Regions from separate parts of the Syntrophomonas sp. UBA1041 genome, predicted to be linked through region 3. Evidence: riboswitches for the same ligand, from Rfam matches in the RefSeq annotation. Region 3 holds a riboswitch; each other region holds the start of a gene.
What was found. A riboswitch is a leader RNA that binds a small molecule or an ion and turns the genes downstream of it on or off. The one in region 3 is predicted to bind molybdenum cofactor.
Positions count from the first base shown of each region.

Region 1 (4,217 bases), on a different contig from region 3:
CTTTGTTGCTGGTGGTTTTGCTGGCGGTCGGGTGTTTTGCCCTGCCGGGATGCAGCCAGCAGCAGCCCGCTCCGGTCAAAGAAGTCAAACAGGTGTTTTTATCCAGTACTATCGGCCCGATCGATGCCGGCATCATAGGCGCTCTTGAGGATGCTTATGAACAACAAACCGGAGTAAGGGTTCGTCATGTTGGAGCCGGAACCAGTGCGGCGCTCAAGATTGCAGAGGGTGGCAGCGTGGATTTAGTAGTGGTTCATGCCAAAGCCCTGGAAGAAAAATTCGTTGCTGACGGTTATGGCACCGAGAGAGTCGATTTCATGTACAATGATTTCGTCATCGTTGGTCCGGCCGAGGATCCTGCCGGAATTAAGGGCGAAAAATCAGCCACTGCGGCTCTCAAAAAAATTGCCGACAGCAAATCGCTGTTTATCAGTCGGGGCGACAAATCCGGCACCAATGTAAAGGAAATCGAGGTTTGGGATGCGGCCGGCATCAAGCCTAGCGGAGAATGGTATCGCATCTATGAAAAAGGGGCCAGCGGCAATGTCCCCACCCTGCTCTACACCGATGAACAAAAGGCCTATACCCTTATGGACCGGGCTACTTATATCACCACTAAGGATAAGATCAAGTTGCAGGTATTAGTTGAAAATGATGAGTTGCTGCTCAACTACATCACCCTGATACCGGTCAATCCGGCCAAATTCCCCAACATCAACGCGGAAGGGGCCCAAGACTTTATCGCCTGGCTAGTTTCAGCCGAAGGTCAGAAGATCGTCAAGGAGTTCGGCAAAGACAAGTATGGCGAACCCTTGTTTTTCCCCAACTCTCCCGAAGGCAAAAAACTGCAATAACCGATATTGCTCCCAGAAAAGACCGGGCCGGCATAGCCCCCGGTCTTTTTGCATGATATTTACTATTCTTGAGGTACAGAGCTGATCAGGCCATGATGTTAATCCACTTTCAATATTAATACATAGGCGGTTGTGAAGGGGCCTTGCCTCAGTGTTGCGGGGCTGGGGAGGGTGTTTACATTGCGGATGGTTACTCCGTCATTTGCATTTAGCGTTAATAAGGTTGAACCATGTATGGTTTGACCGGCAGAATTGAATCGCGACCTGACCATGCCATTCACTACCACCGCCCAATCCTGAGGGTTGTTCTGCGCCGTATAAACCGCAAAAGAAATATTATATGTCCCTGCCGCAGCGACTTCTATGTTGGATGTGCCGGGTGCGTGGGTGATGCCCATTAAAGGGCCATTATTGCTGAAGTTAACCGGAGCCCCGACCGCTATGTTCTGGGTATTTATGTGAAATACGTAACCCCAGGCATCAAGACTTGACACATTGGGCTCACCGGCGCTTTTTAAAGCTTCGCTCAAACCGGCCAGGGAATCATCGGATGTACTTACGCCGCCGCCCCTTTTGCGGACCAGCGGCCGCTTTTTTCTGTGACGATAGCGCACCAGCAGCCACTCAAAAGAATCTCCATAAATACTCATTATATAAACCAACCTCTCCGATATATTAATATTCTAGTGATAGAGTATTCAAGGCAAGGCAATGGTGTTACTACGCCTCATGAATCCTACCCCCGCAAGCTTCCGTTTAGATATTGATTCATTTCAATCCAACTTCAAAGCCCGGCAAAATATCAACACTAAAATGACGGGAATGATTCAGTAAATGGGCTCAAATGAAACCATTTACTGAATCATCCCCGTCCTGCAAAAACTCTTAATTAAGGTGTAATAAAACCCATGGCTTTATGTCTTGCTCTTGAGAAAATCCCAGTTGAAATGAATCAGTACATCCTCACATAGGACTTAGTGCAGGTTTGCCACCTGGGCTCACCGGTCCCGGTTTTTTCAGTAGGATATACCAGCAGGATGCAGCGCCCGTTTAAGAGCACCGGTTTCACCGTCTCTCCCAGGAGGATAAGCTCATTATCAGGCAGGCGCAGTCCCGCAGTGGTTTGCACTTCATCCACATGGGTGCGCTCTATCAAACTAGCTACAGTGATAGCTGTCCAGGCGGGCTCAATCTCGATCTTGCCCCGGAAGCGGCCGTCATTGCCGCCTACTCTAAGCCCCACTCCGGCCAAAGCGCCAATCACTCCGATTCCGGTACCGCCATGTTCAGATAGGTGAACACCGACTTTTCGGGCTAATTCATAAGCCTCCCTTTTGCTGAGAACTTCTTCTTTGGCCCGGAACCCGAAAGCTATCACCTCATCGGTCCAGGTCAGTCCGGGAACCGCAGCCACGCACAAGCCAGGATCTGATCCAGGCGCGCTCTCCTTGCGGAGAAATTCCCCAGCCAGATCGATGATATCCTGCAACAGGTGCGCCCCGGTATCAAACCCGAAACACATGGAACTGTTGTGTGAAGTGTAGGCGATATCGGGATGAACATACAACTGGTGGCGGGTGATAGGCTGGGCGCTGCCCCAGTGTCTGTCGACAAGTTCATCGATCAGCAGGGAGGCAAGTTTGCCGGTGCCTCTGCTCTCCAAATTGTCGGTATCATCGATAGAGATATAAAGTCTCATTTCCTATTCCCCCAGGTGTTGAATTATGTAATGAGGCATTATAATTACTGTTCTAATAGCATTATATGCCGCGGCTTTATAAATACGCCTGAGGCGCTGCAACGGCGGTGGCGGCCCGGACTCAAAGGTTCTTTGGCGGACTGATCTTAATCCAGGAGTAATCTGCCGGGGCGGGGCTAAGGCCCCGGCAGACTCCCATAGTTATGGATCCTCTCGCTGAAACCTCTGGAGGGCCCGAGGCATATTCCAGCGGGTTAAAGGCTGCAGAGCATTGCGTCCAGATTATATCCCGGCTTATTAAACAACTTCCGTAAAACAAAAATCCTGGCCATGCCAGGATTGGTCAACCAGCGCTGATACAATTATCGCTGTTTTACTGCACTCTCCTTTCCAAGCACGGGAGGCCACCCCGTTTCCAGGCTAACCCGTCGGCTGATTGCCATAACCTGTATGGTTTTAGGCAGTACAGCTCGGAGAAAATATGCAATTGATATATAATATTTTCGGCGAATTTTCGATAAATCCTGCCATGATGCGCATTCTTTTTAACGTTGCTTGTTTTTACAGCTTTCAAGAAGCCAGATTGCGACCAAAACCGCCGCAACATGTTCATAAATTACAGTGAAAAGCCCCCTTTTTACCCCTAATGAGGCCCTATTTCAGATGTTATACTGGGGATACAAACCATCTTTGGCTTTTTAGCAGGGAGAGGGAGGTTATATCAGATGCCACGATTATCAGCAATCCGGGCGCGGGCCTTGATAAAGCATAAGTCGGACAGACAGATCCGCCGGTTTAGAAATGCCGCTATACTGTTATTGTTTTTGTTGTTAATAGGAGCAACCGGGTGTTGGTCGCAGAAGACCCCCAAACCCCAGCCCGCTCCATCCGGCCCACAGGCTGTCCAGACCATGGATGTGGCGGTTTACTATGTGAAAAGTACGGCTGACAATATGTACCTGGTGCGCGAAGTGCATAAGGTGGAGAAAAGCGAGGCTGTTGCCGGGGCAGCTTTGAATGAACTGATCACAGGAACACCCCAGACTGACGGAGCTTATCGGGTGCTCCCGGCCGATACCGGAGTCCTGGGCATAAAAATCGAGCAAGGCTTGGCTACGGTCGACTTTTCAGCCGAGGTATTGCAGGCCAATGTCGGGGCCACCGGGGAGGCTCTGGGTATAGCCAGCATTGTCAATACCCTGACCGAGTTCCCCACCGTTCAAAAAGTACAGTTCACGGTTGACGGTCGGGTCGAAAATGGTTTGGACTGGTGGGGGCATGTAGGACTGCATGACCAGCCTTTTGAACGCAACCTTAACTCGGTTTACGAACCGGTCATCTGGGCGACTGCTCCAACCCCGGGACAGACCGTATCCAGCCCGGTTAAAATCGAGGGCAGTGCGATGATATTTGAAGCCATGGTGAACTTCCGATTGAAAGAAGCCGGCGGGAAGGTTCTGGCCGAAGGCCATACCCAGGCTTCAGCCGGCGCCCCGGAACGGGGAGAGTTTTCAGCTGAGTTGGCCTTTACCCCGGCAGAGGCTGAAGAGGGGCAGTTGGAAGTCTTTGAGATCAGCATGAAAGACGGCAGCGAAGTCAACAAAGTGATCATTCCGCTAAAGTTGCCATAGAGCAGGCGCGGGGCCCGGATACCAGGCCAATAT
Region 1 covers NZ_DCEA01000107.1:121,027-125,243, forward strand. Annotated here, with positions in the region: gene B2633_RS16095 (ABC transporter substrate-binding protein) at 1-854, shown strand, start outside; gene B2633_RS16100 (BclA C-terminal domain-containing protein) at 953-1,504, opposite strand; gene B2633_RS16105 (hypothetical protein) at 1,807-2,553, opposite strand; molybdenum cofactor riboswitch at 2,921-3,041, opposite strand; gene B2633_RS16110 (Gmad2 immunoglobulin-like domain-containing protein) at 3,279-4,184, shown strand.
Region 1: it holds a riboswitch for molybdenum cofactor, as region 3 does, so the genes downstream of both, B2633_RS16105 (hypothetical protein) here and B2633_RS12165 (hemoblobin-interacting domain-containing protein) in region 3, are expected to answer to the same signal.

Region 2 (4,217 bases), on a different contig from region 3:
GGTGGTTAGAACTGAACCACGGCGGGATGTAATCCTCATCCGGCTGCCGGTAACCACGCCTAATTTTTCCGCTTCCTGCGGGTGTACCTGGGTCATTTCTCGATCCCAGACACTGGCAATACCCGCCGAATATTGGGTGGTAACATTATAGTGCTGCATTACGCGGCCCGTACACAGCAGGATGGGATAATCTGTATCCGGCATTTCTCCCGGAGGAATATGGTCATTGGGTTGGAAACCGCCCAGCCCGCGGGTGAATTTGCCGATATGCAGAATGGGGGTGCCAGGATGATCAGGGGTGGGACATGGCCAGTGCACGGATTCTTTTTCCATACGGGCAAAACTAATGCCAGCCATGGCGGGGGACAGGGAGGCCATTTCATCCCAGATTTCACTTGGATGATTGTAAGACATGGGATAGCCCATGCGGGTAACCATCTGACAAATCGTTTCCCAGTTGGCCTGGCCAGGCAGAGGCTCAATCGCTTTACGAACTCGCTGAGGTCGGCGCTCAGTATTGGTAAAGGTACCGTCGCATTCCGCAAAGCTGGCGGCCGGCAGCACGACATCAGCTAATTCAGCAGTTTCAGTCAGGAAGAGTTCCTGTACCACAAAGAAGTCCAGATTCTTGATGGCTTCTTTAATATGATTGGCATTGGGATCGGTTAGTACCGGATTTTCACCCAGAATATACATGACTTTTACTTTGCCTTCATGGGCGGCTTCAAACATTTCCGGAATCTTTAAGCCTACTTTATCCGGCAAGGTTGCTCCCCAAGCTTTTTCATGTTTTTCCCGGGCGGCTTTATCGGTAACATTCTGATAACCGGAATAAACGTTAGGCAGAGCGCCCATGTCACAGGCACCCTGAACATTGTTCTGCCCGCGGACGGGGTTTACGCCCACGCCGGGACGGCCGATATGACCGGTCAGCATGGCCAGATTGGCAATACTCATAACATTACGGGTACCGCAGATGTGCTCGGTAATGCCCAGTGAATAGAAGATCATGGCTTTATCAGTGCTGGCATACAGACGGGCTACCCGATAAAGGTCTTCCACGGAGACACCGGTGAGCTCGGAAACGCGCTCCGGAGTGTATTCGGCAGCCAGGGCTTTCATTTCTTCATAGTTTTCGGTACGGGTTTCTATAAAGTTCTTATCTTCCAGACCTTCTTTGATAATTATATGCATTAAACCATTGAGTAGCGGAATATCGGTACCGTGTTTCTGTTGCAGCCAGATGTCGGATTCAGCGGCCAGCTCCGTACAGCGAGGATCACAGACTACCAGTTTGCAGCCGTGGCGAGCCGCTTGCCGCATTTTATAGCCAAGTACCGGATAGGATTCAGTAGGATTGATACCGATCAGGAATAACAGTTCGGCTTCATTAGTAACTTCAGATAAAATGTTGGTCATGGCGCCGCTGCCAAAAGAATTAGCCAGACCCGCTACTGAGGGAGCATGGCAGGTACGGGCGCAATGATCCACATTGTTGGTGCCTAAATGGGCCCGGGTGAATTTCTGGATCAGGAAGTTTTCTTCATTGGTACAACGGGCTGAGCTTAACGCTGCAAATGAATCGGGACCATTTTGGGCTTTATTCTCATTAAATTTCCGGGCAATCAGCTCAAAGGCTTCATCCCAGGATGCTTCCTCAAATTTGCCGTTACGCTTGATCAGCGGCGTTTTAAGGCGTTTTTCATTGTAAATAAAATCCCAGCCAAAGCGTCCTTTTACACATAAGCTGCGGCCATTTACCGGAGCGTTTGGATTGGACAGAACGCCGATGACTTTGCCTTTGTTCACAGCTAAGTCGAAATTGCAGCCGGTACCACAGAAGGGACAGGTGGTCCGCACCCGGTCGATATCCCAGCGGCGACCCTGGCCGGACATGGTTTTCTCAGTTAAAGCGCCGGTTGGACAGACGGCTACGCATTGTCCACAGAAAACGCAATCTGATTCAATATAGGGTACATCACCAGCCGTAGTTGCTTTACGGTCGAAGCCACGATTCAGATAAGAAAGATTGTCTTTCCCGGTCAGTTCTTCACAGGCTCTAACACAGGCGCCGCAGAGAATGCACTTGTTTAAATCCCGATTAATAAAGGGATTGCTGTTATCGATTTTATAAGAATGCTTTTCTCCTTGATAGGGACTTTCTTTTACCCCGTACTGATAACAATAATCGGCCAGAACGCAGGCACCGGCCTTGTCGCAGGTCAGGCAGTCCAGGGGATGATTGGCAATCAGCAGTTCCAGGATGGTCTTGCGGGCTGCAATCACAGCCGGAGACTCGGTTTCTACAACCATCCCAGGGCTTACCGGGGTTACGCAGGAAGCCGGCAGAAGCCGATTTCCTTTTACTTCGACTACACATAGTCGACATGCACCCAGCGGGCTTAGATCGGGGTCATAACACAGGCGAGGAATTTTAATGCCGGCTGCTTCAGCTGCTTGCAGTACGGTGCTCCCAGCTGCGGCTTCAACCTCCTTCCCGTTGATGGTCAATTTAATTTGTTCCACTTCCATCACTCCTTTTAGTCGTTAGAAATAAAAAAATCTCCTATCTGAGTAGGAGGATGGACTTCATTGGCATAAATACTATGACAATGGTTGGCATTCAAATGCACGCTCCTTCCACCTACTCAGAAACAACTTGCGGTGTTAATTAAATAAAAACACCTGACATTACCAGCGCATAAATGATGCGGGCAACGCAAATTGTTTTCTAAAAGCCAGTGACTCCTTTCCAAGTAAGGGAGGCAAACCCGTTTCCGGATTTACCGTAGCGGTATAATAACCGTGTCGGCTAATTCACCGTGGCCGCAGCTTTAGGTGAAGTAGCTTTGGAGCTACGCTTTTGAAAAAATTAAACTCCTGGGCAACCTGGTTGCTACACAAGTCTTAGGGTAAGTCATTCAGGCTTTAACAGTGGTGGAATAAAGGAAGGAATTCTGGTCAGGCCATGTTATAAAATTGCCTGCCAGCAATTCGAATGAAGCATGGGAGCAGGAATAAACTCAGCCGATAAACGAAATCGGTGAAAAAGGCTGCAACAGCTTCAGGTCTTCATTTATGCCACGGGGTATTGAAACACTATGAGCCACCGGTTCATGCAAATTAACTCACATGCAACGGCTTATGATTTGCTTAAACCCTGTACTTGATAGCACTTTTTCACCTCCCTCAATATTGGCATGTTGCTGGCAATATTTTGATCAGGCAGCAGTCATAAATACTAATTGCACTGTTTGAAATTGCCAGAGGGATATGTCTGCTGGACAAACATATCCTTATCAAAATAATACTTCGACACAAGCGTAAATATTCCTCTATATAATTTAAAATATTATATAAGGGAATATAAAATAGGTTATGATGCCTGAATAACCGCCTTATTATTTAATGATATTGCAAAAATAAATTAACGCCAGGGTGGAATGTCCCCAGCGTTAATATGAAGCTTCAATTTTGTTGGAGTTAATTTGCCGAAGGAGGGCGTAGTTTAGTGTATATTATACTCAATATTGCATATATAAACGCTGATTTGGATTTTTCACACAGCCGGCCGTCCCCATATCCCCTGCCAGTGGAATAAATGTATCCACAGATAAAGGGTTGAGACAGCGATCTGATATTTATCACCTATTTCCCAGATGTCGTCGGAACGGGTATAGTAATCACGCAGAACAGTCAGAATGAACAGGATGCTATATGATCTATAAGGGATTATGACTTCCGGAAGGATGGCATGAGTATGCCCACAGGATTTACAGATCACCCGGAGTGTGCTGATAGAACTCTCTTGAGCTATTACCCTGCGGGTACCACCGGTGTTCGCTATCGCTCACCAATAATGTTGCTGGTCCCCTGGATTAATGGCTGGCCCACAATAGACATTAATACCGCTGTGATGCCAGCACAGCATATTCTCTATAATGTGGCCTGCCTTTTTTAACATCTTAAATACTTCCCCATGAAACAAGTCTATGAGGCTCGAAGCATATTCCTATCTATCATAAGGGATTTTTGCTGTGGATTCATGTTTCGATGCCATGTTTTTTTATTTTTTTGTAGAGGGTAGAAAGGTCAATTTCTAGTTGCTCGGCTGCTTTGGCCAGGTTAAAGTTGCTTATTTCCAAGGCTCGGGCTATCAATTCCTCCTCAAACTTCTGGCTGGCTGCTTTCAAGCTTTGTAATTCTAAAGGAGCTTC
Region 2 covers NZ_DCEA01000031.1:25,691-29,907, reverse strand. Annotated here, with positions in the region: gene fdhF (formate dehydrogenase subunit alpha) at 1-2,526, opposite strand, end outside; molybdenum cofactor riboswitch at 2,730-2,867, opposite strand; gene B2633_RS05375 (DUF6431 domain-containing protein) at 3,560-3,799, opposite strand; gene B2633_RS05370 (sigma-54 interaction domain-containing protein) at 4,044-4,217, opposite strand, start outside.
Region 2: it holds a riboswitch for molybdenum cofactor, as region 3 does, so the genes downstream of both, fdhF (formate dehydrogenase subunit alpha) here and B2633_RS12165 (hemoblobin-interacting domain-containing protein) in region 3, are expected to answer to the same signal.

Region 3 (4,217 bases):
TTCAGGGCCTGATACAGCACGGTCGTCCCGCTGGTATCGTAGATGGTGATCCCATAGCTGCCGTCTACCGGAGCGGTTATCTGGTTGGAGGCCAATAGAGCATCAACTGCCTGTTGGGCGCTTTCTTGATCGGTAATAACTACACCGTTCAGAGTTGCCCCAATCATCGCTTCTATCTTTGAATTAATGATATTATTGGCCAGAGTGGCGATGCCCGCTTCGATCTTGATATTGGCGCCGGAAGCAAAAGTGTTGCCGGTTAAGGTCAGCTTCTTGCCATACCCTGGCTTACCTTTGTTTACGGCGGATGTAGTCGCAAATAAAACGTAATTCTTTACCGGAGAAAAGCTGCAGTTACTGGCAACTATGTCATACGCCCCGGTTGTATCATTCTCCGAAGCATAAATGATATACTGAAAGCCTTCTGTATTCTGAAAAATAACATTTTCAAAATTCAGGCTGCGGCTATTGGCAAGATTTACTACTCTTTGTACTGTGGATACATTATTGCCATCCACTATCAGGTTGCCCATATCCAATCTGGCAGTACTGAACGATAACATATAAATTCCACTAAAATCCGGTACGATTTTTTTATTGTGACAGTCAATAATTCCCAGATCCACTGAAACATCTACATATTTTTTCAGCACAATGGTTTTTACCAGTTCCCTATTTAAAGCATATCTAAACTCGGTAAGGGAACTGACAGGCGCTGTCTCCGTCCAGCGCACGGTAAGGTTGTATTCCTTAGTGTCTGTCACTGTGCCACATGTGATAGTTTCGGTCAGTTTTACAGCAACAGAATCGGCATCAGGTTTGGTTACCGTAAAAGTATTTGCCTTTAATGGACTTAGGACATCAGTATTGGAAGACTCGAAGGTAACTGTGGCAGCACCATAAGGTGCACTCTTGATCTCTAGGTTCTGGGTCACACTGTCAACGCCGTCCCCTTCCGCAAAGCTAACCAGTTCCATCGCTTTGATGGCTGCCACTGTTCCGGCATCGTCCGCTACCGTAACAGTAACTTCCGGCGAAAAGTCAGATACGTTGTCATACCAGTCCCGGGTCTTCATGCTGTAGCGATAGGTGTTGCCTGGTTGAACTGTTTTATCGCTGTATGAATAATACTTATCATAATGTCCTTGTGTAGCACTACTATTAGGATTCGGCAAATTAAGCAGCAAGACTCCATCGCGATAAATATCGAAGCTGCTAATTCCTGAAGGATCTACAGTTTGTACTCCATCAACTCTGGGAGCATTGATCCTGAACTTCACTTCGTTTGACAATATAGAAGTTAAGTCCAGTGTATACGTGCTTGCATGGGTATCCTCAAAAAGTGCGAAATGCCCGATCCCATCCCGGTAATTCCACGCATTGGACTGCAAAGCTTTTCCGCCATTCACCCCATCAACAAGTTTCGGGTAGCCTTCAGCGGCTTTCTGGGTCCTCCAATTAGGCGGAGGGACAGCCCAGTAAATGGAAGACTTTGCCGGATCCATTCCTTCCTTTAGGGGAAGGCTAAGAAGCACATTGCCCCTAAAACCATAGCTAAATTGAAGTTTAACAACTTTCCCGATGTTCAGCCCCGGAATAGGATCCTGCTGTACCTCTGTTACCGTCAATGTCGCGCCTGGAGTAACCTCCGATTGCGACAGGTCGGCTACAATGCCGCCCTCAAAAATCATTGGGTTAACCGTGTCAACTACCGCAGGAACGCCCAGCGGCAATACCTGAGATGTTGGGTCTGCTGCTGCCAGGGTTGTCAGCTGAGTGCTGGGCCCGTTCGTACTCCAGTTTCCGTCCGCATCTCCTGCTTCCACTTTGAAGGTATAGTCAGTGTCGGCATCAAGGCTGTTGATGCTACATTCATAAACGGCGCCACTCACCGTGGCAGCTACGGAATTATCTTCCGTGTTATAAACTTTGTAATCTGTAACACCGGCATCATCTGTTGCTGGTGTCCAGGTCAAGGTTGCGCCGGTCTGGGTCACGTCACTGGCACTCAGAGTTGCATCTTCCGGCCACTGGGGCACTTGATCGTTCCCGTATTCCGGCAACTCCTGAGGGGTCTGATCAGGTACTGCTAGGGTTGTCAACTGAATGCTGGGCCCGTTCGCACTCCAATTCCCGGCAGCATTGCCGGCTTCCACCTTGAAGGTATAGTCGGTGCCGGCATCAAGGCTGTCGATGCTACATTCATAAACGGCGCCGCTCACAGTGGCAGCCACGGAATTGTTGTTCACGTCGTAAATTCTATAATCTGTAACACCTGTATCATCCGCTGCAGGTGTCCAGGTAAGGGTAGCCCCGGTCTGGGTCACTTCACTGGCGCTCAGGGTTGCATCTTCCGACCACTGGGGTACTTGATCGTTCCCGTATGTCGGTAACACATTGAAAACCATTGATATCATAAAAACTAGCATTGTCAAGATGGCTATCTTCGACCTGGTCGAACCTCTTAAACCCAATTCTCATTCCCTCCCCATTCTTTTTCTAACAAACAACCAGCAGAATAAATCGGATAAATAGATCCCCCGTTCGTACGTACTTTTCTATTAAACCTCCTCTCTGTTGCCGATAATATGATAATTGCTCCAAGCTTAGGTTTACTTTTATTGAAGCGTTTGGGTATATCTCCCCATAAAAACCAAAAACCCGGCGGAAAGACGCCGGGTTAAGATGACCTGATAGACTAGTCACCAGCAGCCAGTTCAATAGGAAAGGCGGACTGCGAAAAGCAGTCCGCCCTTGATCTGGCCGAATTCAGCTTCTCCTTTCCACAGTGGGGGGCACACCCGTTTCCCAGTATACCGTAACGCCCTGAAAACCATGGTCTATTACTTTAGGTCGTCAGGTTCGGAGCATATTAAATTGGTAGCTGTTATGGTTAGAAAACCATTATCCCGAAACCGCCTTACAGCATATCCCCTTTAACGCCGTCCAATATGTTCCTATAGGTATACTAATTTATATCTATAGGCATCTTTATTAGATACTAACATAACATAATAAAATATTACATAAAATATTTATTTTATTTATTTATCCTTGTTTATGTTAGTTTGGCATTAAAAATATATCCATGAAAAGTCTTCCTGTATGGCAAGTATTGTATATTTCTTTAAATCATGGCATAATCCGTTACTAGAGAGGTGGTTAATTGATGGACTTTGGGAGCCGCTTGAAACAGCTCAGGGAAGGCCGGAAGCTTTCAACCTCCAAGCTTTCCAAGCAATCCGGTCTGAGCCAGTCTTTTATCTGGAGAATTGAATCGGGAGAAAAGCAGCCTACCTTAGAGACCTTGAAGAAACTGTCCCAGGGGCTGGGGATGAGTTTAGGCGAACTGCTGGGCCAGGACTTGATGAGCAAACCCCAATCGTCAAAGATCAACCGGATCGCCAGCAATATACGGAGACTGCCGCCGGAGCAGGTGGATGCCCTTGATTTATTTATCGCCTCGCTGAGCGATGGACACGGCTCCGGCGAGCACACCTTAGCCTTAAAGGCGATCAACCTCAACCATTCCGAACCGGATGGTTTTGAAATAGAGCTGGTCTTCTCGGCCAATGTCTCCGCGGTTATGGAGCACAGAATACCGGACGGCATGAAAAGAAATCTGGAGTGTTTCCGCCTGTTTGACCAAAACATGAAGGAAGTGCCCATCGAGCTCATACCGGGTAACAAGCGAATGTATGGCAAAATGGCCGGAAGGACGTTTATTGTCAGGCCTCTTTCCCGGCTGGCTGATAGAAAGGCCTATAAGATTTCAATATCCAAATTCCTGCAGGCCAATAACTACAGTTATCTGAAAGAAGACCACACCATCCTGTTTTCAAAACGGGAAATCATGGACATCACACCCTTTAACCAGGAATTGTGCAATTCGTATCTTTCCTTGATGCTGGTCCGCAGCAATATTGCGTCCGGCGCCGAGAATGTCCCGGTTGACAAGGATATTAAGCTGACCTTTTCCAACAACATCATTGCCGAAGCAGTACGGGAAAACAATCTGCAGTGCTTCTCTTTGGAAAGCAGCAAGAAGCAGCCGGTCGACATCAAGATCATTATGGCGGAGCCCGATGATGATTCCGAAAGGCAAAAGGAAATTATCATCCATCCCCAACAGGCCCTGCAAAGCAATACCGCTTATGTTCTGACCATTTCCGAAAGTCTTCGGGGCGCTAATAAGAAGAGTTTGGGGATCGATAAGA
Region 3 covers NZ_DCEA01000080.1:14,333-18,549, forward strand. Annotated here, with positions in the region: gene B2633_RS12165 (hemoblobin-interacting domain-containing protein) at 1-2,417, opposite strand, end outside; molybdenum cofactor riboswitch at 2,761-2,880, opposite strand; gene B2633_RS12170 (Ig-like domain-containing protein) at 3,170-4,217, shown strand, end outside.

Region 4 (4,217 bases), on a different contig from region 3:
GTATTGGTAAAGGTGCCGTCACATTCAGCAAAACTGGCTGCCGGCAGAATCACATCCGCGAACTGAGCCGTTTCGGTGAGGAATAGTTCCTGTACCACCAGAAATTCCAGGTTGGCCAGGGCCTCCTTAATGTGGTTGGCATTGGGATCGGTCAACACCGGGTTCTCGCCCAGAATATACATCGCCTTGACGCTCCCGTGGTGAGCAGCTTCGAACATCTCCGGAATCTTTAACCCTACCTTGGCAGGCAGTGAGACGTTCCAGGCCTTTTCGAATTTCTCACGATTGGCGTCTACTGTAACCGCCTGATAACCTGAATATACATTGGGCAAGGCCCCCATGTCACAGGCGCCCTGGACATTGTTCTGTCCGCGCATCGGGCATACCCCGGTGCCAGGACGGCCCAGATGACCGGTCAACATGGCCAGGTTGGCAATGCTCATAACATTGCGGGTTCCGCAGATATGCTCTGTGATCCCCAGGGTATAGAATATCATGGCCCGGTCAGTGGTGGCATATAAGCGAGCCACGCTGTATAGATCCTCCACCGGCACTCCGGTCAGCTCGGAGACATGTTCCGGTGTGTAAGCAGCCACGATTTCTTTCAATTCTTCATAGTTTTCGGTTCTTTCGGCGATAAAGGCCTTGTCTTCCAGGCCTTCTTTGATAATGATGTGCATTAAGCCATTAAGCAGTGGAATATCAGTTCCTGGTTTTAGCCTCAGCCAGTGATCGGCTTCGTCGACCAGATCGATATGGCGCGGGTCACATACCACCAGCTTGGCCCCGTTGCGCGCCGCCTGGCGCATTTTGTATCCGATGACCGGATGGGCTTCAGTGGCATTGGTCCCGACCAGCAGCATCATCTGGGCTTGTTCGGTGATTTCGTTTATGGGGTTGGTCATCGCGCCGCTTCCAAAAGTGGTAGCCAGACCGGCTACAGTGGGCGCGTGTCAGGTACGGGCGCAATGGTCCACATTATTGGTTCCCATTGCCGCGCGGGCAAACTTCTGCACCAGGAAATTCTCCTCATTGGTACAACGGGCTGAACTTAAGGCAGCAAAAGCGTCCGGTCCATATTTTGCCTTAATGTCATTTAAACGGGCAGCGATTACATCGAAGGCTTCATCCCAGCTGGCGGGAACGAATTGACCCTCTTTTTTGATGAGCGGTGTAGTGAGGCGGTTTTCATTATAGATGAAATCCCATCCGAAACGGCCTTTAACGCACAACATACGCCCATTCACGGTGCTTTCGGGGCTGGATAGCACGCCATGTATTTTACCGTCTTTAAGCGCCAGGTCAAAGTTGCATCCGGTACCGCAGAACGGGCAGGTGGTTCTGATCCGTTCATATTCCCAGCGCCGTCCCTGACCGGCCATACTCTTCTCGGTTAAAGCCCCGGTCGGGCACACGGCCACGCACTGCCCGCAGAAAACACAGTCTGATTCGATATAATCCACATCCGCAGCAGTAGTGGCTTTGCGGTCAAAGCCCCGATACAGGAAAGACAGGTTGTCCTGACCAGTCATCTCCTCACAGGCGCGAACGCAAGCGCCGCACAGGATACATTTGTTCAGGTCCCTGACAATAAAAGGATTGCTGGCATCAACAGCGTAGTGGTGCCTTTCCCCGGCAAAACTGCTCTCTTTAACGCCATAGCGATAACAGTATTCAGCCAGCTTGCAATCCCCCATTTTTTCGCAGGTCATACAATCCAAGGGATGGTTGGCCACCAACAATTCCAGTATGGTTTTACGGGCTTCAACCACTGATTCTGATTCGGTGTCTACTTCCATCCCCGGGTAAACCGGAGTAACACACGCCGCGGGCAATAGACGATTGCCTTTCACTTCGACTACGCACATGCGGCATGCCCCCAGCGGACTCAAATCGGGATCATAACAAAACCGTGGTATATCAATCCCAACCATATCCGCAGCCTGCAAAATAGTGCTTCCTGCCGGAACCTGAACCTCCTTTCCGTTCATCACAATAGTTACCATTTCCAAAACCTTCACCCCTTTCGTTTTTTGGACAGATATAAACACAAAAAACCTCCTGCTTTAGAAACAGGAGGTTTTTGCATTTGCCCGCTTAAAGATCAGAAAAAGACACTTAATTCTGACCATGATCCGACAAACACCAGCCTTCAATATTAATATTGAAGACTAACTCCTTTCCAAGCACGGGAGGCAGGCCTGTTTCCCGGCCTACCCAACGGTTGAGGAGCCATAGCATTTGCTTTAGGCTCAGCAACTCGGAGTATTAAGTATTAAATTTAAAATTAAAACTGGGGCGTTTTCTCTATTACCTGTATATTAGACATTTTTCTTAAAACTCCTGCTAGGGATAATTATTTCCCAAGCAAAAAGGATGGGGCTCCTCCCCCCTGAAGTTCCTGTCATCCCTTGGTGAGAAGCTAGCCAAAACAGACCCGTTCCGGATGACTGTAAACATTGAAGCGTTCGCCGCGAGCAAAGCCGACCACGGTGATACCCAGCTCCCTGGCCCGATCAACCGTTAAGAGGGTTGGAGCCGATCGTGACAGGATAAAGGGTATCCGGTTGTAGGCAGCCTTCTGAAGGATTTCAAAAGCCACCCGCCCGCTTAAAACCAGACACTTATCATGGAGTGGAATCTTGTTTAGAAAAGCATAGCCGAACACCTTGTCCACTGCGTTATGCCGGCCGATATCCTCGAAGCGTTTGATCAAACCCTCTGGCCCGCCCAATCCGGCACTGTGAACTCCGCCGGTCTTTTTGAAAGTATATGATTTCTCATCCAGTTCGCTGATTATCGCCAGTAATTGCCCGGGTGTAAAAAGGCCCTGACCCGGGGGCTGCTTCATCAAGGGCTTTAATACCCCATAGCCCCGACCTATGCAGGTATTGATGGTTTTAATCGATTCAGTATAATTTCCGGGCTGCCCCTCGATGACAATATCTACCCCATCGTCCTTCGACTCGGTTAAACTCAATAATTGGCCGGATGGTTCTATGATCCCTTCACTGATAAGATACCCGGCAGCCAGTTCCCGTCCGGCATGAGGTGAAGAAGCCAATCTGACCACTTCCTCACCATTGAGCTTTATCTTAAGGTATCTCTCCGTAACCAGGGGTTCCAGGCTCGGTTTAACCTGGCCTTGATCAAAAGCAACAACCTCCCTGTACTCAGTCAACTCCTTTTTATCCATGTTTGCCGCCTCCCCATTGCTCTGACGTCTTTTCGTTTGCCAAGTGCTCCCGGTGCTTTTTGAAAAGGGTTGGTTAGCATAATTTAATCATACTTGTTCATAAGTATCCAGGCTATTGGGTGCAGATCAAACAGCAGAACCCGTTCCCCAATAATATTCAGTCCAGAGTAAACTGAAGCCATAATGATGGACTCCCTCTACTTCATCTTGTAACAAATGGGCGCCAGGCATCAAAAAGATATGTTGTCAAATAGCATAATATGTGTATATACTCATATCAATAGATATACCCGTCTCGCTTTCTATAACCAAAAATGAGGTGTTGGCATGTCAGCCCAGGACGATAATGACAAGAAAATGGCCGCAGCCATGGGCCGGGCCTGCGTTTTTTATAATATCCGCAAAACGACTCGGATGTTAACTTCCTATTATGACCGGGTCTTGAGTCCTTGCGGACTAAAGACAACTCAGTTTTCCTTACTGATGAATGTTCTTTTGCTGGAATCTGCAACGGTTTCACAATTAGCCCGGCAGCTGGGAATGGACCGCACCACTCTGAGCAGAAATGTGCGTCTGCTGGCGCAGAAAGGCTTGCTGCGCCTAGGCAGCGGCGAGGATCGCCGCGAACAACGTATCAGCCTGACCGCAGAGGGCAGACTGGCTATCGATCAAGCCATACCGTTTTGGCAGCAAGCTCAATCCGAGGTGGAGAAACAATTAGGTCAGGAATGGGTTAAAGATTTTCTTTCCAGCTTGAGGAGAATAAACCGTACGGAATTATAAGATATTTTTTAACATATTATGTGTATATACACTGTTTCTCTTGGGATGACTGCTCAAGCTGACATATATTCGGTAAAGGGGGTGCCCGTGAGATATGTAAATAGAATGGGATCGGGCTCTGATGTTTTGGAACTGATTTACAGGTTAATAGAATTGGGGAGGTAACTAACTTGAACAATTTGGATTTAAGCGCAGCCAAAAAGAGGATTAAAACATTTATGCGCAATGTTGGAGTGGA
Region 4 covers NZ_DCEA01000119.1:15,277-19,493, reverse strand. Annotated here, with positions in the region: gene fdhF (formate dehydrogenase subunit alpha) at 1-2,012, opposite strand, end outside; molybdenum cofactor riboswitch at 2,160-2,278, opposite strand; gene fdhD (formate dehydrogenase accessory sulfurtransferase FdhD) at 2,423-3,196, opposite strand; gene B2633_RS17260 (MarR family winged helix-turn-helix transcriptional regulator) at 3,524-3,979, shown strand; gene B2633_RS17255 (4Fe-4S binding protein) at 4,150-4,217, shown strand, end outside.
Region 4: it holds a riboswitch for molybdenum cofactor, as region 3 does, so the genes downstream of both, fdhF (formate dehydrogenase subunit alpha) here and B2633_RS12165 (hemoblobin-interacting domain-containing protein) in region 3, are expected to answer to the same signal.